3 regions of the Luteimonas sp. TWI596 genome follow, and region 1 is predicted to be linked to each of the others. Evidence: riboswitches for the same ligand, from Rfam matches in the RefSeq annotation. Region 1 holds a riboswitch; each other region holds the start of a gene.
The links. A riboswitch is a leader RNA that binds a small molecule or an ion and turns the genes downstream of it on or off. The one in region 1 is predicted to bind cobalamin.
Positions count from the first base shown of each region.

Region 2: another riboswitch for cobalamin. It lies ahead of btuB (TonB-dependent vitamin B12 receptor); the one in region 1 lies ahead of ABE487_RS11565 (ribonucleoside-diphosphate reductase subunit alpha).
Region 3: another riboswitch for cobalamin. It lies ahead of metE (5-methyltetrahydropteroyltriglutamate--homocysteine S-methyltransferase); the one in region 1 lies ahead of ABE487_RS11565 (ribonucleoside-diphosphate reductase subunit alpha).

Region 1 is NZ_JBDJMU010000013.1:80,010-87,515, forward strand. Features, by position in the region: gene ABE487_RS11545 (GNAT family N-acetyltransferase) at 1-146, opposite strand, end outside; gene ABE487_RS11550 (thioredoxin family protein) at 153-482, opposite strand; gene ABE487_RS11555 (flavodoxin) at 454-936, opposite strand; gene ABE487_RS11560 (ribonucleotide-diphosphate reductase subunit beta) at 1,075-2,124, opposite strand; gene ABE487_RS11565 (ribonucleoside-diphosphate reductase subunit alpha) at 2,272-4,761, opposite strand; cobalamin riboswitch at 4,944-5,147, opposite strand; gene ABE487_RS11570 (LysR substrate-binding domain-containing protein) at 5,286-6,302, opposite strand; gene ABE487_RS11575 (M14 family zinc carboxypeptidase) at 6,444-7,506, opposite strand, start outside.
Region 2 is NZ_JBDJMU010000008.1:9,789-17,294, reverse strand. Features, by position in the region: gene lldR (transcriptional regulator LldR) at 1-472, opposite strand, end outside; gene ABE487_RS07835 (LysR family transcriptional regulator) at 840-1,769, opposite strand; gene ABE487_RS07830 (NAD(P)H-dependent oxidoreductase) at 1,822-2,610, shown strand; gene ABE487_RS07825 (NAD(P)H-binding protein) at 2,666-3,298, opposite strand; gene btuB (TonB-dependent vitamin B12 receptor) at 3,409-5,280, opposite strand; cobalamin riboswitch at 5,409-5,627, opposite strand; gene ABE487_RS07815 (TfoX/Sxy family protein) at 5,648-6,007, opposite strand; gene ABE487_RS07810 (GAF domain-containing protein) at 6,004-6,486, opposite strand; gene bioD (dethiobiotin synthase) at 6,559-7,260, shown strand; gene ABE487_RS07800 (efflux RND transporter permease subunit) at 7,307-7,506, opposite strand, start outside.
Region 3 is NZ_JBDJMU010000015.1:70,833-78,338, reverse strand. Features, by position in the region: gene ABE487_RS12580 (oxidoreductase-like domain-containing protein) at 1-83, shown strand, start outside; gene ABE487_RS12575 (LysR substrate-binding domain-containing protein) at 99-1,028, opposite strand; gene ABE487_RS12570 (NAD(P)H-dependent oxidoreductase) at 1,141-1,851, shown strand; cobalamin riboswitch at 1,870-2,102, shown strand; gene metE (5-methyltetrahydropteroyltriglutamate--homocysteine S-methyltransferase) at 2,312-4,630, shown strand; gene ABE487_RS12560 (FecR domain-containing protein) at 4,667-5,728, opposite strand; gene ABE487_RS12555 (RNA polymerase sigma factor) at 5,725-6,285, opposite strand; gene ABE487_RS12550 (TonB-dependent receptor) at 6,455-7,506, shown strand, end outside.

The sequences.
Region 1 (7,506 bases):
CCGCCGATCAACACGCCCTCGTCCTCGATCACCCACTGCAGCGGCACGATCTCGAGCGCGGGCACGGTGGCCCGGTTGAACGTAAACAGGCGCGACGCGATCCAATCCGCTTCATCGTGCGAAGCGACGCGGATCGTCGACGCCACGGGGCGTCAGCCCAGATGCTGGCTGGCGGCCTGGGCGATCTGGCCCGGCGCCTGGAACCCAGGCAGGCGCGCGGCTTCCTCGCCGTCGCGGAACAGTGCCAGCGTCGGCGTCTGCCGCAGGCCCAGGCCCCGGAAGAAGTCTTCGCCGACAATCTCCAGCTTCACCTTCAGCAGGACCAGGCCGTTCGCGGCGTCGGTCGCGGCGAACTTCGCCAGCGACATGTCGAGCATCTTGCAGCCCGGGCAGTCGTCCTTGTAGTAGTCCACGAGCAGGCGCGGATGCGCGGTTAGGGCCGCGGCGTAGTCGTCAGGCGTGGAGGCGTGCAGGGTCTGCATGGGACGGGGTCTCGTGACGGCCGACTATGGTATCGGTCCAGCGTTCGATCTTCAGCGTGTCGCGCTCGCCGTGTGGCATCTGTTCGATTTCCAGCCGCGGATAGGGGCTGGCGAAGAACGTGGCGATGCGATGCACCGCGCCGCAGTAATACTCCGCGCCCCACTGCGTCTCGCCAGTGCCGAACACCGCGACGCGTTCGGGCTTGCCGACCGCATCCACCAGGTCGGCGATGAAACGCTTCATCTCGGAAGGCGTGCGCCCGGCGTTGTCGGTCCAGGCACCGAGTACGTACAGATCGTGCGCGGCGCCATCGGGGCAAACAGACGCGAGGGTCTGGATGTCGGTCTCGATCCAGGTCACCTCGTGCCCCAGCGCCTCGCACCGTGCCCGCACCATCCGGGCGACGTCGCGGGTGTTGCCGCTGAGCGAGCAGTAGGCGAGGAGGATGCGCAAGACGTCAGGCTCAGTATCCAACAACCGGGGTCAGAGTCGATTTTCGATCGAATGGGGTCAGCGTCGAGTTGTCGATCAGGGCGCGTCAAACGATCGGAGCCGATCGGCAAAAATCGACTCTGACCCTGGCTTTCTGGCTTAGAGGTCGTCGAAGCCGTTGTCCGAATTCGTCTTCTTGTACGACGCGTTGCGCATCTCGAAGAAGTCGGTCTTGGTCTCGGTGAAGTTGTCGGCGTAGGCCTTGATCCACGGCATGACGTTGTCGGTGGTCTCGGTGTAGAGCTTCTCGATGCCGAGCATGCCGGCCATCTTGTTGGCGCGGTACTTCACGTAGCGGATCATTTCGTCGACATCGATGCCGTCGATGCCGTCGAGCACCTCGCCGGTCCACTGGGTCTCCAGCTCGATCGCGTGGGCGAAGGCCTTGTGCACGTAGTCGGTGAGTTCGTTGGTCTGCAGCTCGGGGTTCTCGCCGACGATGGCGCGGATCACCTCGCTGATGAACTTGGTGTGCGCCAATTCGTCGCGGTTGATGAAGCTGATGATCTTGCCGGTGCCGGTCATCCGGTTCTGGCGGACCAGGTTGTAAAAGTACGCAAAGCCCGAGTAGAAGTTGATGCCTTCGAGGATCGAGGACTGGATCAGCGAGCGCAGCAGCGTCTCGGCGGTCTTCTCGCGCATGAAATCGTCGTAGGACTCCATGATCGGCGCGTTGCGCTTCTGGATCGTGGGGTGCGTCCGCGCGATCTCGAACACGCGGTTCTGGTTCGACAGGTCGGTGATCGAGGCCAGCACGTAGCTGTAGCTCTCGTTGTGGATCACTTCCTGCTGACCGATGATCGCGGCGTTGGCATGCGCGGCCGGGTCGGTGATGTATTCGGCGACGTTGTAGATGAAGCGCGTCTGCGGCGAGTCGAGCGTGGCCAGCAGGCCGATGATCGAATCGTAGGCGTTCTTCTCGCGCGCCGAGAGCTCGCCGTATTGCTTGGCGTCGCCCTTCATGTCGACCTCGTCGGGAATCCAGAAGTTGGTCGAGAGCTCCTTGTAGGCGCGGTAGAACGACGGGTACGGAATGTCGTTCCAGTTCAGGATGCCGGACGTGCGCCCGTTGATGATGCCGGTCGAGCGGTTGGGGTGACGCGGCTCGAGGATCTTGATGCGGTCGAGCGGCGTAGAAGTCGTGGCCATGATTGCGTTTCTCGTATTGCGTGTCGCGTGCGATCGGCAGAACCGGGGTCAGAGTGCATTTTTCCGTTGCACTCTCGAACCGGGGTCAGTGGATGAAAAATGCACTCTGACCCCGGTTTTAATCTGTAAGTCAGCGCGAATGCGCTTTTAGCTACTGCACCACTCGCATTCGGCGATGTCGATGTCGTTGGAGCGGACGTAGTACGTGGTCTTGATGCCCTCGCGCCAGGCGGTCATGTGGAGGTCGAGCAGGGTGCTGGCGCGGATGGTGCTGGGCACGTACAGGTTGAAGCTGATCGCCTGGTCGACGTGACGCTGGCGGCGCGCGTTCTGGCGCACCGACGCGAACTGGTCGACCTTGTAGGCGCCCTTTTCGTAGAACGGCCAGGTCTCGAGCGACAGCCCGGGGGCGGCGACCGGACGCCGGTAGTCCTTCTTCTCCTCGTAGTAGAACGCCGAGTAGATCGGGTCGATCGACGCGGTGGAGCCTGCGATCTGCGCGGTCGACATGTTCGGCGCGACCGCCATCAGCCAGCCGTTGCGCATGCCGTTGACGCCGACCTTGGCGGCCAGTTCCAGCCACGCGGGCGAGTTGTAGTCGCGGTCGCGGAAGTAGGCGCCGGTGTGCCAGTCGCTGCCGGCGAACACCGAGTAGGCGCCCTTTTCCTTGGCCAGCTCCATGCTCGCCTGCACGGTCAGGAAGTTGATGCGCTCATACAGCGTGTCGCTGAAGTCCTCGGCCTCGGGCGTGTTCCAGTGGATGCCCTTCTGCGCCAGCAGGTGATGCCAGCCGAACGTGCCCAGGCCGATCGCGCGGTACTTCTGGTTGGTGATCGTGGCCTGCGGGACGGGCAACTGGTTGAGGTCGATGACGTTGTCGAGCATCCGCACCTGGATCGGGATCAGCCGCTCGAGCACGTCGGTGATCAGGTCGCCCTGGCCCTCCTGCGGCACGATCGCCCGGCCCAGGTTCACCGACGACAGGTTGCACACGACGAAGTCGCCGGCCTGCTTGGTGGTGACGATCTGATTGCCGGAGATGATCTCCTGCATCATCTTCGTCGGGCTCATGTTCTGCAGGATCTCGGTGCACAGGTTCGACGAATAGACACGGCCGACGTGCTTGTTCGGGTTCTTCCGGTTCACTTCGTCGCGGTAGAACATGAACGGGTTGCCGGTCTCGAGCTGCGACACCATGATCCGCTTGAAGATCTCGATCGCCTTGACGGTTTTGCGCGAGATGCGCTCGTCCGCGACGACTTCCTCGTAGCGCTTGCGGAAGCTGCCGTTCGGGTCGCCCTTCTTCTCGTCGAAGAAGTCCTGCAGGTAGAAGCCCTTGACGCGATGGACCTCGTGCGGGTCGAACAGATACCAATCGCCGCGGCGCTCGACCGCTTCCATGAACAGGTCGGGGATGCAGATCGAGGTGAACACGTCGTGCGCACGCAGGCGCTGGTCGCCATTGTTCAGGCGCAGATCGAGGAAGTTCTCGATGTCGCGGTGCCACACATCCAGGTACACCGCGACCGCGCCCTTGCGCTGGCCGAGCTGGTCGACCGACACGGCGGTGTTGTTGAGCTGCTTGATCCACGGCACCACGCCGCCCGAGGAATTGGGTACGCCGCGGATCGACGAACCCGACGAGCGCACATAGCCCATGTACGCGCCCACGCCGCCGCCGCCCTTGGAGACGCGAGCGATGTCGGTGTTGGAGTCGTAGATGCCCTGCAGCGAATCGTCGACGGTGTCGATGAAGCACGACGACAGCTGGCCACCGACCTTGCCGGCGTTCTGCAGCGTCGGGGTCGCGACGGTCATGTACAGGTTCGACAGCGCCCAGTAGGCCTCGCCGACGAGCTGCATGCGGCGCTCGCGACCGCCGCGGGTCTCGTTCTGCATCAGATACAGCGCGATGGTGAGCCAGCGCTCCTGCGGCAGCTCGAACACGGCGCGCGAGGTGTCGGTGGCCAGATACCGCGTGGCCAGCAGGTACAGGCCGTTGTAGGCGAACAGCTTGTCGCGCTCGGGCTCGATCATGCGTCCGGCTTCCTGCAGCTCTTCCTTGGAATAGGCGCGCAGGATGTCGTTGGAATAGATGTTGCGGTCGGCCAACGACTCCTGCAGGCCGACGTAGGAGCCGTACTTCTGCTCGGCGTCGTAGAAGCGGTTGCGGCTGGCGCGCTTGTACAGGCGGTGCAGGTACAGGCGGGCGGCGAAGAACTCCCATTCGGGCGCGGTGACATCGACCCGGGCCTCGGCCTCGCGGATCAGGTGGTCGACCAGGTCGTCGGCGTTGACCGCGTCCTTGCGCTCGACGAAGCCGAACACGCTGCGCTTGTAGTCGGCGATATCGAGTTGCGGGAACTCGCCGTGGACGCGGTCGATGCTGCGCTCCAGGCGCGCGCGGTCGTACGGGATCCGGCGGTTGCCGGCTTCCTTGGTGATCCAGGTGGAGACGTCGGTGTCGACGTCGGAATTTTCAGCAATTGCGGTTTGCATGGCGGCGCTCGGGGGCGGCGGCACCACGTCGTCGGCGTCGACGGCGGACGGCGCCACAGGGGTGGGGGAAGCGATCGGGGTCGGGGGCGCGTCTGCGGGCGTCGAAGGGGCGGTCGAGACGGTGTCGTGGCTGGTCATGCGTCCTCTCTCTTGGTGTCCAGTGCATTCGCGCACGCCCCGGCCCGCCCGCGTCGGGTCCGGTGGCTGCGGACGGCTCGTGTGGGGCGGGTGCGCCGCGAGACGGCGACGGCGGGTGCCGTCGGGTTCCGCGCCGCGGACCCACCCCTGTGCGGAGCGTCCACAGCGGTCACCGCGCGTCGTGCTTTCGCGCGGCTGTCGGCACGGTACGGACTCATGGGTGAAGGCAGGCCTTCGGTCCCACTGCACCGGATCACTCCGGTGGCGGCGGGGACGTTCCCAATTACCGCTGCGGGGGCAGCACCGGACTGGCGTGGGGCGTCACCGGCTTCCCGTTTTTCATCCACAGGCTTTGTGGCTGCGGAACCGACGTGGCCCAAGATAGTGGGGTGGTCGGACAGCGTCAACGCTAAATGTGGGGCGGGCGCCCGGATCCGCGTCAGGCCGGGAATCGTGCGGCCTCAGCCGCCGGCCGGGCACGGGGCGATGCAGATCCGGCTGCGCCAGGCAACCCCGGAAGAGGCCTATTCAGCCACGGCGACCGCGGTCCGCGCCGCCAGGGCCGTGGCGGTCGCACGCGACCAGCGCGGCCAGTCGGGGGCCGGAATCGGCAGCGGCTGGTCGTGATCGAGCAGCCGGCGCAGGTCCACCGCGGCGTAATGCGGCGCCAGCGCCTGGACCAGCGCGAAGCCGAAATCGCGCAGCACCCGGTCGCGGCGCAGCAGCGCCCAGGTGATGCATTCGGGCAGCAGGCCGTCCTCGACCGGCGGCGCGGCCAGGCCGTCGTCGAGGTCGGCGCCCATTTCGTCGACGATGCCCACGCCCAGCCCGGCGTGGACATAGGTGCGGATCAGTGCGCCGTCGCGTGCGGTCACCGCGAGGTCGGCGCGCAGGTCGGCGGCCGCGAACGCGCGCTGCAGCGACGAGGCGGGCTGTCGGCTCGATTCGTAGCTCACCAGCGGCACGCCGGCCAGGTCGCGCAGCCCGATCGGACGCGCCAATGCGGTCAGCGGATGGCCGGCCGGCAGCAGGACCCGTCGGCCCCAGCGGTAGAGCGGAATCGCCACCAGGCCCGGTGGCGGAGCGCCGGTGCCGCTGAGGATCGCCAGGTCGGCATGGTGTTCGGCCAGCAGCCGCAGCGACTCGACATCGCCTCCGGGCACCACATGCACCGCGACGTCGGGCCAGTCGCGCTTGAGCGCCTGCAGCGCCGGCGGCAGCGCATGACGGGCCTGGGTGTGGGTGGTGGCGATGCGCAGCAGGCCCTGGGCCTCGCGCCGCAGGTTGTCGGCCAGCGCCTGGATGTTGCCGGCCTCGGCGAGCAGGCGGCGGGCGTGCGCAAGCACCTGCCGGCCTTCGTCGGTCAACGCGGCGAGGGCGCGCTGACGGCGGGTGAACAGCAAGAAGCCCAGCGCGTTCTCCAGTTGCGCGAGCTGCTTGGACAGTCCCGACTGGGTCGCGTGCAGGCGGCGGGCGGCCAGGGTGATGTTGTGGCCGCATTCGACGATGGCGACGAAGCTGCGCAGTTGGGTGAGGGTCATGGCCAGGCCCGTGCCGACGGCGGGAATGTTGTCGCACCGCATGGTCGCCCACGGGCGCGACCGGCATGTCCCGCAGGCGACAACACTGTGTGCCGCGATCCGGCGACGCCGCCCGTCTACGCCGTGATCATCGAAGGCGGCTCAGCGACGCGCGGCTGGCACCAAATGCTCCGACAGCAAGAGTGCGTTGAGCAGCAGCCGCTCGGTGCCGTGCCAGTACTTGCGATGCGCCGGGTCGTCGGCGAACAGCACCACATTCCCGCGCCCGGTTGCGGCAATGACCGCCCACGGCGCGCCGCCGAGCCTGGCGCGGTTGCGCGTGGAGACGTAGCCGTTGACCAGCGGCGCATCGTCGATGCGCACGACCGTCGAGAAGCGGTCGCGCGCTGGCGGCAGCACCACCGCGGTTTCCTTGTTGACGAAGAGGGCGCGGCGCGGCACGCCGAATGCCAGCGGATGGCTGATGTCGGCATCGGCCGAGACCAGGTTGCCGGAGATGCGGTCTTCGGCCAGCAGGTCGCGACGCTGGCCGAAGTCCGCGCGGTCGGTGTCGTCCTCGTCGGGCGCCGGGGCCTGGCCCAGGCCGTCGACGAGCTTGCGATCGATGGCCCACTGCGAGGCGCTGCCGAAGGTCACCAGCGAACCGCCGGCGCGGACCCAGTCGCGCAGCGCCTCGACCGTCGCCTCGCTCCAGTCCTCGTAGTGGCCACCGGCCAGCACGAGGCTGGTGTACTCGCGCAACGGTGCGCGCGCGAGCTGGGTCGGGTCGAGCCGGGTCGCCGGCCAGCGCAACTGCTCGCTCAGCGCGAACCAGGTCGAACCGATCTCGGTCGCGTTGACGCCCTGGCCCATGATCAGCGCGATCGCGGGCTTGCGCAGCGGACGCACGCTGTCGCTGCCCAGGTCGATGCCGGCCACGCTCTGTCCGGTCGACAGCGCATGCGCGCGCACCCCGGCTTCGCGCGTGGCCGCATCGACCGCCGCATGCAGGGCCTCGGCCGCCAGCGCCTGTCCGGCGACCGGTACGACCAGGGTGCCGTAGGAGAACGCGGTCTCGCCGTCCGCGGTGCGCGCGGTGAACGGCTGGAATGCGCTGCGCACGCGGATGTCCTGTGCCAGCAGCGCGGCGAGCGCGCGCGGTGCGGCCTGGTCGCGCCAGTCGATCGCGTAGGCGTAGCGGGCTTGGCCGCCGATGATGCCGGCC
Region 2 (7,506 bases), on a different contig from region 1:
CGGGATCGTTGCGGCCATGCAGGGCCGTCATTGCGTCGAAGGCATCGGCGATCCGCGCGCGGTCCTCGTCGGTCGCGCGCAGCGCGGCGTGCCAGGCAGCCATGCCCTCCAGTCCGTGGCGGATCTCCAGGACGTCGTAGCGGTACTCCGGATCGCTCCGGAACACGCTGATGAATGGTTGCAGCGGCGCGATGCGCGGGGTTGCGGGTGCGTCGTGCGCACACAGGTAGGTGCCGCCGCCCTGGCGTGCATGCAGCACGCCCTGACTCGCCAGGTGGGCGATCGCCTCGCGCAAGACGGTGCGCGACACGCGCAGTTCCAGCGCGAGCGCGCGTTCGGCCGGCAGGCGATCACCGGGCCTCAGCTCGCGCGCGTCGATCAGTGCCAGCACGCGGTCGACCACCTGGTCGGACAGACGCAATCGGCGCGCGCCGATCGTGTCGGGGCGGGTCGCTGGGGCGGGAATGCGCATCCGGGAATCCATCCATGTCAGTTCGCCTGCAGCGATGACGATCATCGGCGCGGAGGCGGGGCGGTGAACCGAGGCGGGTCCGATTCGCGCCCGGCAAGCGCGGATCAATGGACCGCATCCGGCGCGCCACGGCCAATTGGTATGACCGATTCGAAGGCAGGGCGCGCTCAATACCGGGCAATCTTAGCGAACTGAGCGGGTTCAACGTCAACGCGACCAAGGTCGCAGATATGTGGTCATACCAATGTGAGGGGCGCTGATGTTCGCAGCCGGTGCGCGCCACACCGTCGCGCAGATGCGCGTCGAAGGTCTCGGCCTATGCGGCGGCAGAGGGCGGCCGCCACGCACCGGGGCGCGGCTGGTCGCCTCATTCCATACCGGCGATGTGCGCACGCAGCCACTGGTGGGCCGGGTCGCGATGGACACGCTCGGGCCAGAGCATCAGCAGGTCGAAGCCGGGAATGGCGATCGGCGGTGCGACCACCCGCAACGCCGGGTTCGCCTGGACCAGGCGCGAGGGCAGCATCGCCACCAAGTCGCTGGTTTCCAGCAACGCCGGCAGCGCCAGAAACTGCGGCACCGACAGCACGACGCGACGGGCCATGCAGCGCTCGGCGAGTGCGCGGTCGGTAGCCCCATCGAAGCCGCCGCCGTCCGGCGAGACGATCGCATGGTCGAGCTTGCAAAACTGCGCCAGTGTCGGGCGACGCTTCAATCCAGGATGTCCCGCGCGCCCGACCAGCAGGTAGCGCTCGGTGAACATGCGGCGCCAGCGCAACGTGGGCGGTGCCTCGGCGTTGGTCAGGAACGCGAGGTCGACCTCATCTTGCGCCGTACTGGCGGCCATCTGGCCCGGTGGCCGTTGCACGACCGCCAGGCGCATCCCTGGCGCGGCGATCCGCAACGTGGCCAAGGCCGGGCGCAGGACCGTCAGTACGCTGTAGTCGAAGGCGGCGACGCGCCACGTCTGGCGGGCCTGGGCGGGCGTGAAGGGCGGGGCAGGCGCGACCGCCTGGGCCAGCGCCGCCAGCGACTGCCGCAGCGGCTCGCGCAGCGCATCGGCGCGTGCCGTCGGGCGCATGCCGCGCGGTCCTGGCAGCAGCAGCGGGTCGTCGAAGAAATCCCGCAGCCGTGCGAGCTGGGCACTGATGGTCGGCTGCGCCAGATGCAGACGCTGCGCGGCGCGGGTCACGTTGTGCTCGATCAGCAACGCGTCGAGTGTGCGCAGCAGGTTGAGATCGAGTCCCCGCAAGGTATTGCGCATGACGATACCTGGAATGGTGAGAATCCATTTCAACTATAGGATTCCCATCGCTACCTTGTGTGCATCGTCCTTGCGAGCCGCGCCGATGCATGTCCTGCTGGTCCACGCCCATCCAGAGCCGACCTCGATGACCCGTCGTCTGGTCGACATCTCGACCGACGTCCTGTCTGCGCAGGGTCACATGGTGACGCAATCCGATCTGTACGCGGCGCGCTGGAAGGCGGTGTTCGACGCCGACGACTTTCCCCATCGCCTCGACCCCGAGCGCTTGTCGTTCGTGGCCGAGTCGCGCCATGCCTTCGCTCATGATGGTCAGACGCCGGACGTGGTGGCCGAACAGCGCAAGCTGATGGCGGCCGATGCGGTGATCCTGCATTTTCCGCTGTGGTGGTTCGGCATGCCGGCGATCATGAAGGGCTGGATCGACCGGGTCTGGGCCTACGGGCTGGCCTATGGCTACGGCGATGCCGGCAACGCCCACCGGTACGGGGAGGGCGGGTTTGCGGGCAAGCGTGCATTGCTCGCGGTGTCGGTCGGCGGTCCCGAGGTGGACTACTCGCCCCGCGGCATCAATGGCCCGCTGGAACAGTTGCTGTTTCCGATCACCCACGGTGCTTTGTTCTTTCCGGGCATGCAGGTGCTGCCCACTTTCGCGGTCTACGGCGCGGGTGCGCTCGACGCGCAGGGCCTCGCGTCGGCATCCCAGGCGTGGCGGGCGCGGCTGGCGGGGCTGTTCGAGCAGGCGCCGATCGCGTTCCGGGCGCAGAACGGTGGCGATTACCCCGACCGCCACGTGCTGGCCGCGGAGGTCGCGCCCGGTCGAAGCGGGTTGATGGCGCATATCGCCGATTCGGATGCCCAAGCGGGATGCTGACCTGCGGCGGGCGGTGCCCGTCCGGCTGGGCAGCGTCCCCGCCTGCGCCGTGACCTCAGCGCGGACGCCCGATGAACGGCGTGCAGTGGAGGAAGTCGCCTGATTCGAGGCAATCGATCACGAAGCCAGCCACCTCGTCCCGGGTGACCGTGCGCAGTTGCAGCGACGGCGGGACGGACAGGGCGACCTGCCAGTCGCCGCGTCCACTGCGCGCGGTGAACGGCGCGGGCCGCACCAGCGTCCAGTCCAGCCCTGAGTCCTGGATCAGCGCCTCCTGGCGTTCCTTGTCGGCATAGCGGTGGCGAGTGACCAGCGGAAAGACGATGCGGTTGTACAGCCAGCCGCCGTGCCCGCGCGTCTCGCCCGCGCCCACGCCGGTGATCGCGATCAGGCGCCGCACGCCGCTGTCGCGCATCGCGGCGATCGCTGCACGGGTCGCATCAGAGAACACCGTCGTCGGCCTCGGGCTGGCGACGCCCAGGCTCATCACGACCGCATCGTGCGCGGGCATGCGTTGCGCCAGGAAGCGGGCGTCGTCGGGGCGGCCGACTACGATGTCGACGCCCGCTGTGGCGGTGAGCCGATCTGCCGACCGCGTTTGCGCCGTGACCCGGTGGCCGCGCGCCACCGCCTGCGCGACCAGCCGTGTGCCCACGCCGCCCGACGCGCCCATGACGAATACGCGCATTGCTGTCCCTGCCAAGCCGGTGCCGGCCGACAGTCTCGCAGATGCCGGGCGATGCGGCCGGGGGGGGGGGGGGGGGCGAGGCGGCCCGCCCCCCCGCGACCGGCACCGCGTCAGCGCGCGAGCGGCTGCCAGCGCAACGCCAGGCCGTACTCGCGCCCGGGCTGGCGGTACCACGCCACCGTCTCGTAGTCCTTGTCGAGCAGGTTGGTCGCCCGCGCCTCGAGCGTCCACGCGGGTGCGAACGCCCACGCCGCACGCAGGTCGAGGGTGCCGTAGCCGCCGACGCGCAGCGTGTTGGCGGGGTTGTCGTAGCGGCCGCCGGCGCCGCGCAGCGTAGTGCCGATGCGCAGGTCGCCAAAGCTGCGATCGATGTCGAGCCGGCCGCTGCTGCGCGCGCGTCGGGCGAGCAGGTTGTCGCGGTAGGTGCCCTGGCTGCGGTCGCGCGGGTCGACGTGACTCAACTCGGTCGACAGGTCCCAGCCGGCGAGGGTGGTCGCGAACGTCAGCTCGGCGCCACGGATGCGGGCCTCGTCGATGTTGCTGCCGCGACCGACATAGTCCGGCGGCGGGTAGACGAACACAATCAGGTCGTCGATGCGGCTCTCGAACACGTCGAGCGACCAGCGCCACTGGGCCGCCTGCTGCGAGATGCCGAGATTCACGCTTTTGGCGCGTTCCGGTTTGAGGTCCGGGCTCTCCGAACCGGGGAAGTACAGGTCGTTGAAGGTCGGGGCCTTGAAGCCGGTCCCGGCGCTGGCGGTCACGCGAAGGCCGTGGGCCAGCTCCATGCCCCAGCCCAGGCTGCCGGTGCCGTGGCCGCCGAACTGCTCGTTGTCGTCGTGGCGCAGGCTCGCCTGCAGGCGATGCGCGCCGAAGCGGCCGCGGTACTCGACGAACGTGGCGTAGTTGTCGCGCGCCGTCACCGCGTAGCGGGTGTCGCTGTCGACTTGGTCGGCCTGCCAGTCGAAGCCCAGGCTCAGGCCCTGGGTCGGCGCCAGGCCGAAGTCGGCCTGCACCGAGGCGGTGTCGCGGCGGGTGTCGATGCGGCCGACATGACTGCGCGTGCCGGTGTCGGCATCGCGGAAGGAGGTGCTCGACTTGTCGTAGGCACGGCCGGCCTGCGCGGTCAGGCGCACGACGTCCGAGGGCGCGTAGGTCAGTGTTCCGCCTGCCACCTGCTGCACGATGTCGGCCTCGTTACCGCCGAAGAGGCTGCCGTCGAACTGATTGAACGCGTCGGCATGCAAGGCATGACCTTCCAGCCGCAGCGCGTCGGTGAGCTGCACGCCGGCGCGCAGGTTCAGCGAACGGTTGCGGTAGCCGTCGCGGTCGGGCTCTTCGACGAAGCACCCCTGGAACAACGCCGACGAGCCGCGGCAGGCATCGATGCCGTCGGTGCGCTGGAACGCTGCATCGACACCGAACCAGCCCCGGCCGCTGCGGCCGCCGATGCCGGCGCTGGCTTCGCGCAAGCCGTGGCTGCCGGCGCCGATTCGTGCGTGCGGCGCAATCGCGCCGTCGTGGCGGCGGGTGAAGATCTGGATGACGCCGCCGATCGCTTCCGAGCCGTAGAGGCTCGAACGCGGGCCGCGTACGATTTCCACGCGCTCGATCTGGTCGACCGGCAGGTCCTGGATCGCCGGCATGCCGGCGGTCGCGCTGCCGATGCGTACGCCATCGACGAGCACCAGTACGTGGTCGGATTCGGCGCCGCGCAGGAAGATCGAGCTCAGCTTGCCCGGGCCGCCGCTGTTGCCGATCTGGATGCCGGCGCGGCCGCGCAGCAGCTCCGGCAGGTCGCGCGCCTGGCTGCGTTCGATCTCGTCGCGGTCGATGATCTGCGCCGGCACGAGGGTGTCGGCCAGCGCGGTCTGGGTGCGATTGGCGGTGACGAGCACGGCGTCGAGTTCGCCGGGAGCGGCGAGCGCCGACGGAGCGAGCAGGGCAGTGGCGATCGCCACGGTCAAGGTGCGGAACGGCATTGCGGTCTCCTTGCGCGCGCGCATCGAACGCGCGGCGGGCGGGCGAAGATCGCGGGAACGGGCGCACACGGACCGCCGTCCAGGCGCAAGGCGCACCCGGAACGTCGTCGCAATGCCCGCCGCATCGCAATCAGGTGGAACTTCGAGGCCGGTCTCCGGACTTGCGCGTGGGCGGTCTGAGCCCAGGCGTCGCGCCTTCCCGTGCACAGGGCACAGTGGCGAGAAGCGACGCTTGCACACGCTTACCGTTGCGGGGGCAGTGCCGGAATGGGGTTGCCTCGCGGCGCCCGCACCGGCTTCCCGTTTCAACCCAGGCAGGCCGGGTCACCGCGAAGCAGGCGCGATTGTACGCCAGCGCTCGTCCGGTTCAGCGTGCGTCGGGGTCGCCCGGCATCGCGTCGTCGCGATCGGCCGCGTCGTGCACGATCGTGGTGACCGGGCCGCCCGCGGTCCGTGCGCGCGGGTCGGGCAGTTGTGCGGTCGCCGCTTCGGCGGCCTCGGTCAGCTGCAGACGCCGAGCTTCGGGGACCTCCTGCCAGTGGCAGTCCAGCAGCGCGCCCTCGATCGAGTACAGCAGGTTGAGGCTGGGTCGGAAGCCGGCCCGGCGCACGCGCACGAAGGCCTCGACCGCGCCCGCTGCTTCGAGGTCCTCGCGCGTGCGCAGCCCCACCTGTCGCAGCCACGCCGCCGACTTCGGCCCGAGGTTGCGCAGCTTCGGCGCGCTCAACGCGCGTGCTCGACGTAGAGCCGTGCGAGCGCCTCCAGCCCGGCCTGATCGTCGGCGTCGAACCGGGCCGGCAGCGGACTGTCGAGATCGAAGACGCCGATCAGGCGGTCGCCGTCGACCAGTGGCACGACGACTTCAGACCGCGACGCAGCATCGCAGGCGATATGGCCTGCAAAGGCGTGCACGTCGTCGACCCGCTGGGTCTGCCGGGTGCGCGCTGCGGCGCCGCACACGCCCTTGTCGAGCGGAATACGCACACAGGCCGGCAGGCCCTGGAACGGGCCGACGACCAGTTCGGTCCCGTCGTAGAAATAGAAGCCGACCCAGTTGAGGTCGGGCAGGGCGTGGTAGACCAGCGCCGAGAGGTTCGCGGCATTGGCGATGGGGTCGGATTCGCCGTGCAGCAGAGCGCGGGCCTGTGCCGCGAGCGCGGCATACTGGTCGGCCTTGCTGCCGCTCAGAGGTGTGGATGTGAACATGTCGCGCAGTGTAGCAGCGGGGTCGCACCCGCCCGGCCGCGCCGTCGCTGGCGTCCCGATAGGCGCACCGGTATGAGCGCGCGCACGTGCCTGGTCACCGGGACCGATACCGGCATCGGCAAGACCCACGCCAGCGTGGCGCTGCTGCAGGCCTTGCGTGCCGATGGTCGCCGCGCGGTCGGCATGAAGCCGGTCGCCAGCGGCTGCGATTGGCAGGACGGTGGCTGGCGCAATGAGGATGCGCTGGCGCTGCAGGCCGCCAGCCGGCCCCGGCCGGCATACGCCGACGTCAACCCGGTGGCCCTGCCCGAAGCGACCGCGCCGACCCTGGCCGCACGCGCGGCCGGCGTGATCGTCGATGCCGCCGATCTGCACGCGGCGCACGCGCGGCTCGCCGCGGCGGCCGATGTGGTGCTGGTCGAAGGCGCTGGCGGCTGGGCTGCGCCGCTGGCCGAGGGCATCGAACATGCGGACCTGGCGCGGTGGCTGGGCGGCGCAGTGGTGCTGGTGGTCGGGCTCCGGCTCGGCTGCCTGAGCCATGCCCGGCTAAGCGCACGCGCGATCGCGGCCGACGGCTGTCGGCTTGTGGGTTGGGTCGGCAACCGGATCGATCCAGAGTTCTCGCGCGCAGACGACTATCTCGGCCTGCTTGCCGATGCGCTGCCGGCGCCGTGCCTGGGCGTGCTGCCGTTCGTCGGCGACGGGGGCAGCGCCGACGCGGGCGCCCTGGTGCTCGATCCGGCCTGGATCGACGCGCTGCCGCGCCGGCTCTGATCGAGGGCGTGGCATCCGCGGCATGCGCCGCGGATGCCCGACGTGCTCAGTGCCCCTGGGGCACCGGCGTCGCTGGGTTGCCGTCGTGCCCGTCGGCGTCCGTGGCGGCCACCGCGCCCCGGTCGTGGCTGTGGTCGCGCGCCAGCAGCAGGTAGAACGCCGGCAGCACGAACAGCGTGAACGCGGTGCCGATCGACATGCCGGCGGCGATCACCAGGCCCATCGAGAAGCGCGCCGCCGCACCCG
Region 3 (7,506 bases), on a different contig from region 1:
TCTACGACCTGCACGCCGATGCGATGGCCGACTACCGCGCCCGGCTGGCCGCGTGGCGCGCGCGGCATCCTGGGGCCGACTGACGCGCGCGGCCGGGTTTACGCGACCGCTGCGAAGCGCGCAGCGTGCCGGGCCAGGAACGCGTCGGCCTCTGCGCGCAGCCAGGCGCCGACGGCGGCGACGGCCGGTGTGTGCGTGGTACCGGGCGCGGCCAGCAGGCGGAAGTCGTGGCCGTCGAGCGCGGGGCCGAACGGGGCCCGCAGCACGCCGTCTTCCAGGGCGTCGGCGACCAGGGCGACGCTCGCCAGTGCGATGCCTTGGCCGGCGATCGCGGCCTGGATGGCATGCGCTTCGTCGGAGAAGCCGAGTTCGCCGCCGTGCGTGTCCGGCAGGCCGGCGGTTCGGCACCAGCGCGGCCAGTCGGGGGTGTGGGCGTCCTGCAGTCGCCAGGCGTAGCGCAGCCGCGGCACGGTCGCCAGCGCCGTCGGGCCGGCCAGCGCCAGGCCGGGGGCGCAGACCGGAATGAAACGTCCAGGCAGCAGCGGCCAGGTTTCGACCTGCGGAGCCGGTGCGGGGCCGTAGCGGATCGCCAGCTCCGTGCCGCCGGCGGCCAGCCGGACCGGGTCGTCGGCTGCGTGCAGGTGCAGATCGACTTCGGGCGCGGCCGCAGCGAGCGCCGGCAGGCGTGGCAACAGCCAGCGGGCGGCGAAGCCCCGGGTCGTGCTCAGCGTGACCGCGGGGCGGCGCGTCTGCCGTTGCAGGTCGGCGACGGCGGTGGCGATGCCATCGAAGCCGCCGCGCACGCTCGGGTACAGGCGTTGCCCAGCCTCGGTCAGCCGCACCTGGCGTACTTGGCGTGCGAACAGCCGCAGGCCCAGCCAGTCCTCGAGCTGGCGGATGCGGTGGCTGACCGCGGTGGGCGTGAGCGACAGTTCTTCGGCTGCGGCCTTGAAGCTCTGGCGTCGGGCGGCGGCCTCGAACGCGCGCAGTGCGCTCAGCGGTGGCAGGCGGGCGGGGCGATCGTGCATGAGCGCAATTCATCCATCGGACGAGAAAACATCGTTTGTCGGGCTCTGGGCCGGCGCCAATCATGCCGGAGCGCCGCAGTGCGCATTCTCTCCCAGCTTCGCCAGGTGAATCATGCTCAGCTTGCTCCATCTCGACGGCAGTGCCCGTCCCGGTTGTTCGGGCGAGGTCCCGCACGGCTCCCATACCCGCCGGCTCGGCGCCCGTTTCGTCGCGCGCTGGCAACAGCGGCGCCCCGGTGATCGCATCGTCTATCGCGATCTCGCCCTGACGCCGCCGACCCATGTCGACGGACGCTGGATCCATGCTGCGTTCACGCCGCTGGCGCAGCGCACGCCGTGGATGATCGAGCGGCTGTCCGAGAGCGATGCGCTGATCGATGAGCTGCTCGGCAGCCCGCTCGTGGTGATGGGGGTGCCGATGTACAACTTCGGTATGCCCGCGCCGGTCAAGGCCTGGATCGACAACATCGTGCGCGTGGGCCGCACCTTCGGTTTCGATCGCGCGCGCGCCGGTGCGCCGTACTGGCCGATGCTGGCCGGTCAGGGCCGCCGCGCCGTGCTGCTGGGTGCGCGCGGCGATCACGACTATGACCCCGGTGGTCGCAACGCCGGCGACAACCTGGTCGAGCAGGGCGTGATGACGCCGCTGCGCTACATGGGCATCACCGACGTCGACCGGGTCGCGGTGGAATACGACGAGTTCGCCGATGCCCGGCTCGCGGCCTCGATCGCGCGCGCCGAGGCCGCGGTCGATGCGCTGGTCGATCGCCTTGCCGAACAGGCCGATGCGCGGGAGACGGCCGCCGCGGCCACGCCCGCTTGACCGCCCGTGCGGCCGGGGCTACCGTGTCGCCGCCAAGGTTCATCTCTTCATGCGAATGAAGCGATGATTAAAAGGGAAGCCGGTGCGCCGCATGGCGGCAATTCCGGCGCTGCCCCGCAGCGGTAACTGGAAACGACCCCCGTCAACGCACTGGCGCCCGTCCGGGCCGGGAAGCGACGGGCAGTAGGCCCACCACCTCGCAGGTGGCCCGTCCATGAGCCCGAAGACCTGCCTTGGCCGTGCGCACCGACAGGCGCGCACGTACGACCTGGGGCCTCCGCGGGGAGGTGCACGGGCATCGCGCCGCGCACGTCGCGGCCGGTCCCGCACGTCCGCACGCAGGCTCCGGTTCGCCCGAGGGGGCGAAGGTCGGCCGTGTGGCAGGCGGGCGCGCGCAGGCGCGGTGCACGCCATGCGGACCCTTCGTTCCTCAATCCCACGCATTGAGGACGCATCCACCATGACCGGCATCACCAATCTCGGCTTTCCCCGCATCGGCCGCAAACGCGAGCTCAAGCGCGCCGTCGAACGTCACTGGCGCGGCGAGGCCGACGCCGCGCAGTTGCAGGCAGTGGCGCGCGACCTGCGCCTGCGCCATTGGCGCCTGCAGCGCGAGGCCGGCGTCGCCACGCCGCCGAGCAACGACTTCTCGCTCTACGACCAGGTGCTCGACGCCGCCTTCGGCTTCGACGCGATCCCCGAGCGCTACCGCGCGCTGGCCGATGCCGATCCGCTGGCCGGTTACTTCGCGCTGGCGCGGGGTCATCAGCAGGACGGCATCGACCTGCATGCGCTGGAGATGACCAAGTGGTTCGACACCAATTACCACTACCTGGTGCCCGAACTGCAGGCCGGCCAGCGCTTCGCGCTGCGCGACGACAAGCCGGTGCGCGAGTACCTGGAAGCCAAGGCCGAGGGGATCGAGACCCGGCCGGTGCTGCTCGGGCCGGTCACGCTGCTGTGGCTGTCGAAGACCGTCGACGGCAGCGATCGCTTCGCGCTGCTCGATGCGCTGCTGCCGGTGTACGCCGAGTTGCTGGCACGCCTGCACGCCGCCGGCGCGGCCTGGGTGCAGATCGACGAGCCGGCGCTGGTGCTCGACCTCGACCCCGCGGTGCGCGCGGCCTTTGATCGGGCCTACGCCACGCTGGCGCAGGGCGCGCGGCCGAAGCTGCTGCTGGCGACCTACTTCGGCGCGCTGGACGACAACCTGCCGTTGGCCGCGTCCTTGCCGGTCGACGGCCTGCATGTCGATCTGGTGCGCGGGCGCGAACAACTCGATGCGGTGCTCGGCGCGCTGCCGGCCGGGCGCACGTTGTCGTTGGGGCTCGTCGACGGCCGCAACATCTGGCGCACGCGGCTGGACGATGCGCTGGTGCTGGCGCGCTACGCGATCGATGCGCGCGGCGACGATGCGGTCTGGCTGGCGCCGTCGTGCTCGCTGCTGCATGTGCCGGTGGACCTGGCGGGCGAGACCGCGCTGGATGACGAACTGCGTGGCTGGCTGGCCTTCGCCCGGCAGAAACTCGATGAACTGCGCCTGCTGGCCGAGGCGCTGGCCGATCCCGATGCCGCCGAGCCGGCGCTGGCCAAGGCGCGCGATGCGATCGCCGCGCGGCGCGCCTCGCCCCGCGTGCAGCGGCCGGAGGTCGCCGCGCGGGTGGCTGCACTCGACGCGTCCGCGTCGCGTCGCGCGACGCCCTATGCCGCGCGTCGGGCCGCGCAGGATGCGCTGCGCCCGCTGCCGCTGTGGCCCACGACCACGATCGGCTCGTTCCCGCAGACGCTCGAGGTCCGGGAGGCGCGTGCAGCGCACAAGTCCGGCAAGCTGAGCCAGGCCGACTACGATGCGTTCATCGCCGACCAGATCGCGCAGTGCGTGCGTGTGCAGGAAGACCTCGGGCTGGATGTGCTGGTGCACGGCGAGTTCGAGCGCAACGACATGGTCGAGTACTTCGGCGAGCAGCTCGATGGCTTCGCGTTCACCAAGAACGGCTGGGTGCAGAGCTACGGCTCGCGCTGCGTGAAGCCGCCGGTGATCTACGGCGATGTCGCCCGCCCGGCGCCGATGACCGTGCGCTGGTCGCGCTACGCGCAGTCGCTGACCCCGCGGCCGATGAAGGGCATGCTGACCGGCCCGGTGACAGTGCTGCAATGGTCGTTCGTGCGCGACGACCAGTCGCGCGCCGATACCTGCCGGCAGATCGCACTGGCCTTGCGCGACGAGGTGACCGACCTGGAGGCGGCCGGCATCGGCGTGATCCAGATCGACGAACCGGCGCTGCGCGAGGGCCTGCCGCTGCGGCGCGCCGATTGGGCGGCGTATCTGGACTGGGCGGTCGAGAGCTTCCGCATCAGCGCCTCGGGCGTGGCCGACACCACCCAGATCCACACCCACATGTGCTACTCGGAGTTCAACGACATCATCGAGGCGGTCGCGGCGATGGACGCCGACGTGATCTCGATCGAGACCTCGCGCTCGCGCATGGAATTGCTCGAGGCCTTCGTGCGGTTCCGCTATCCCAACGGCATCGGCCCGGGCGTCTACGACATCCATTCTCCGCGCGTGCCCGATGTCGAGGAGATGACCGCGTTGCTGCGCCGGGCGGCCGAGTCGATTCCGGTCGCCCAGCTGTGGGTCAATCCCGATTGCGGGCTCAAGACCCGCGGCTGGCCGGAAACGCGCGCAGCGCTGTCAGCGCTGGTCGCGGCGGCGCGCACGCTGCGTGCGCATGCCGATCGCAGCCGGACGGAGGCGGCCCCCGCCGTGCCGGCCTGACCGCACTGGCCGATGCCGGATGTCGCGACGCGGCCGTCAGCGCCGGCCGACGTCGCGGCGCCCGGCATCGCCGGTCGCCCGCTGGGCCGGGGCGCGGCGCAGTTGCAGGCGGCCGGGCGTGCTGGCGTCGGCCACGATCGGATAGGCCTCGCACAGCGCCCCGACGAAGGCCAACGGCGCATCGCTGCGGAACACACCGGTCACGCGCAGCTCTGTCAGCGACGCGTCCTCGATGACGATCCGCTCGTGGCTGTAGCGGTTGAACTCGGCCACGACCTCGGCCAGCGTCGCGTCCTCGAACACCAGCCGGCCCGACAGCCAGGCCGGCGCGGCGAGCTTGCGCAAGGTGCCGATCTGCGGCGTGTCGAGATCGCGGCTGAGCCGCGCGGTCTGGCCGGCGACCAGGCCCAGCAACGGGGCAGGCCGGCCGTTGCTGCCGCCATCGAGCGGCAGCAGCACGACCTCGCCTTGGATCAGGGCGACGTCCAGCGCAGCGGCGCGGCGATTCAACTCGAACTCGGTGCCGACCACGCGCAGGCCGCCGTGCGTGGTGTGCACCGTCAGTGGCCGGCGCTCGCGGGCGACGCGGAAGAACGCGCGGCCGCGGTCGAGGACCACCGTGCGTGCGCGCGGCCCGAAGGCGACGTGCAACCGGCTGTCGGTGTCCAAGCTGATGTGGGTGCCGTCCTCGAGCGTCAGCTCGCGGCGCTCGCCCACACCGGTGGCGTAGACACGCTCGGTCGGTGCGGCCGGCACCAGCAGCTGCCAGGCGCCGAGCAGCGCGAGGGCGAGGGTGGCGGCCAGACCTGCGGCGACCGGCCAGCGACGGCTGGCGCGGGGGCGGGGCGCGCGCTGGGGCGCCGCGACGGCGTCCAGGCGGCGTGCGATCTCGGGATGCGGCGCGTGCGTGCCCAGCCCGGTCCACAACCGCTCCAGCCGCTCGTAGGCGGCGCGATGGCGCGGGTCGGCGTCAATCCACGCCTGCCAGGCGCGCAGGTCGGTGCCGTGCACGTCGTCGGCGCGCAGGCGCGCAAACCACGCGGCTGCGCGGCGCCGGATCGGATCGCCGCCTTCGATCAGCTCGAGCTCAGGCTTCATGCCTCGTCCAGGGTCGCATCCAGGTGCATCAGGGCCCGCATCATGTGTTTCTCCACCGCGCTCACGCTGATGCCGAGCCGCTTGGCGACGGCGCTGTAGGTCAGCCCATCATATCGCTGCAGCAAGAAGACCTCGCGGCAGCGCGGCGGCAACGCATCGAGCGCCTGCAGAAACCGTTGCAGACGCGCCTTGTCTGCGTAGACGCATTCGCACGACGGCTCCTCACTCTGCCAAGCCGCGGCGACCGCCTCGATCGGCACATGATCGGACTTGCGATGGCTGCGGTCGCGGCGAAAGCGGTCGCGCAGCAGATTGGAGGCGATGCGCATCACGAACGCCTCGACGTTCGCCAATCCGGCCAGACGGGGGGCGGGCTGTTGGCTCAGTCGCGCCAGCGTGTCCTGGGTCAGGTCCTCGGCGTCCTCCGTGCTCGTCAGGTGCCGCGAAAAATAGCGCAGCAACGCCGGCCGGTACTGCTGGGCCAGACGGGTGACGTTCCGCTCGTCCGGGTGCCGCAGGGCAGCCTCGGACGCCTTGCCGGGGGCGGGCGCAGTCATCGGTGTCGGGGGAGGAGAAGACGGGATGTCGCCCTTCGAACCCTATGTGAGCGGCGCGTGATGAGCAAGCTGAGGAATTGTGACCGGCGTGCGTCTGCATCGTGGACAGGGGCGTCATGACCAATCGTCAAGGAGCGGCGGGGACCGATCACGACTTCGAGGGGATTTCATGACACAGGGTTTGAGGGCTGGGGGCGCGCGTCGCCATTCGTTGCATCCGCTGGTGCCGGCGCTGGCGATCGCGCTGGGCTGCATGGTCGGCACCGTCGCACCGGTATCGGCGCAAGCGCCGCAGCGCGAGTTCGCGGTGCAGAGCCAGCCGCTGGGCGCCGCGCTCAACCAACTGGCGCTCAGCGCCGAGCGCGAGATCATCGTGTCCCCGGATCTGGTGCGCGGCATGACCGCACCGGCGGTGTCCGGGCGCCACAGCCTCGGCGAGGCGCTGGACCTGCTGCTGGCCGGCACCGGACTCACCTACCGCGAGAGCGATGGCCGCGTGATCATCGTCGCCGACGAGAACGCGCCGCAGGCCGCGGCGTCGCCGGCGGCGTCCGGTGCGCGTGCGGCGGTCGCGGGGGCGTCGGGCGATGCGGTCAGCCTGGACACCGTCCGGGTCTCGGCCTCGCGCATCGACCGGCCTGATTTCGTCTCGCCGACGCCGATCCTGCCGATCAGCGCCGAGGAGCTGAACCTGGACATGCGCACCAACATCGGTGCCGCGCTCAATGACCTGCCGCAGTTCCGTGCGACCAGTTCGCCGCAGACCACCGGCTCCAACACCGGCGCCGGCAACGCCCCGGTCGACCTGCGCGGCCTGGGCATCAGCCGGACCCTGGTGCTGCTCGACGGACGCCGCGTCTCGGGCGATAACGACCTCAACACCGTGCCGTCGGTGCTGGTGAAGTACGTGGACGTGGTGACCGGCGGCGCGTCGGCGGCCTGGGGCTCGGGCGCGGTCGGGGGCGTGGTCAACATCACCCTGGATCACGACTTCGAGGGGGTGAAGTTCGGCGCGCAGGCCGGGCGCTCGACCTATTCGGATGGCGACGAAAAGCGTTTCGAGGGCGCCTGGGGCACGCGCTTCGCGGACGATCGCGGCCACCTGCTGGTCGGCGGCGAGTTCCTCGACAACGATGGCATCGTGCCGCGCAGTGCCCGCCCCCGGGCCGGCCGCTGGTCGACGTTGCGGATCGATGGCCAGCCGACGCTGATGCCCGATGT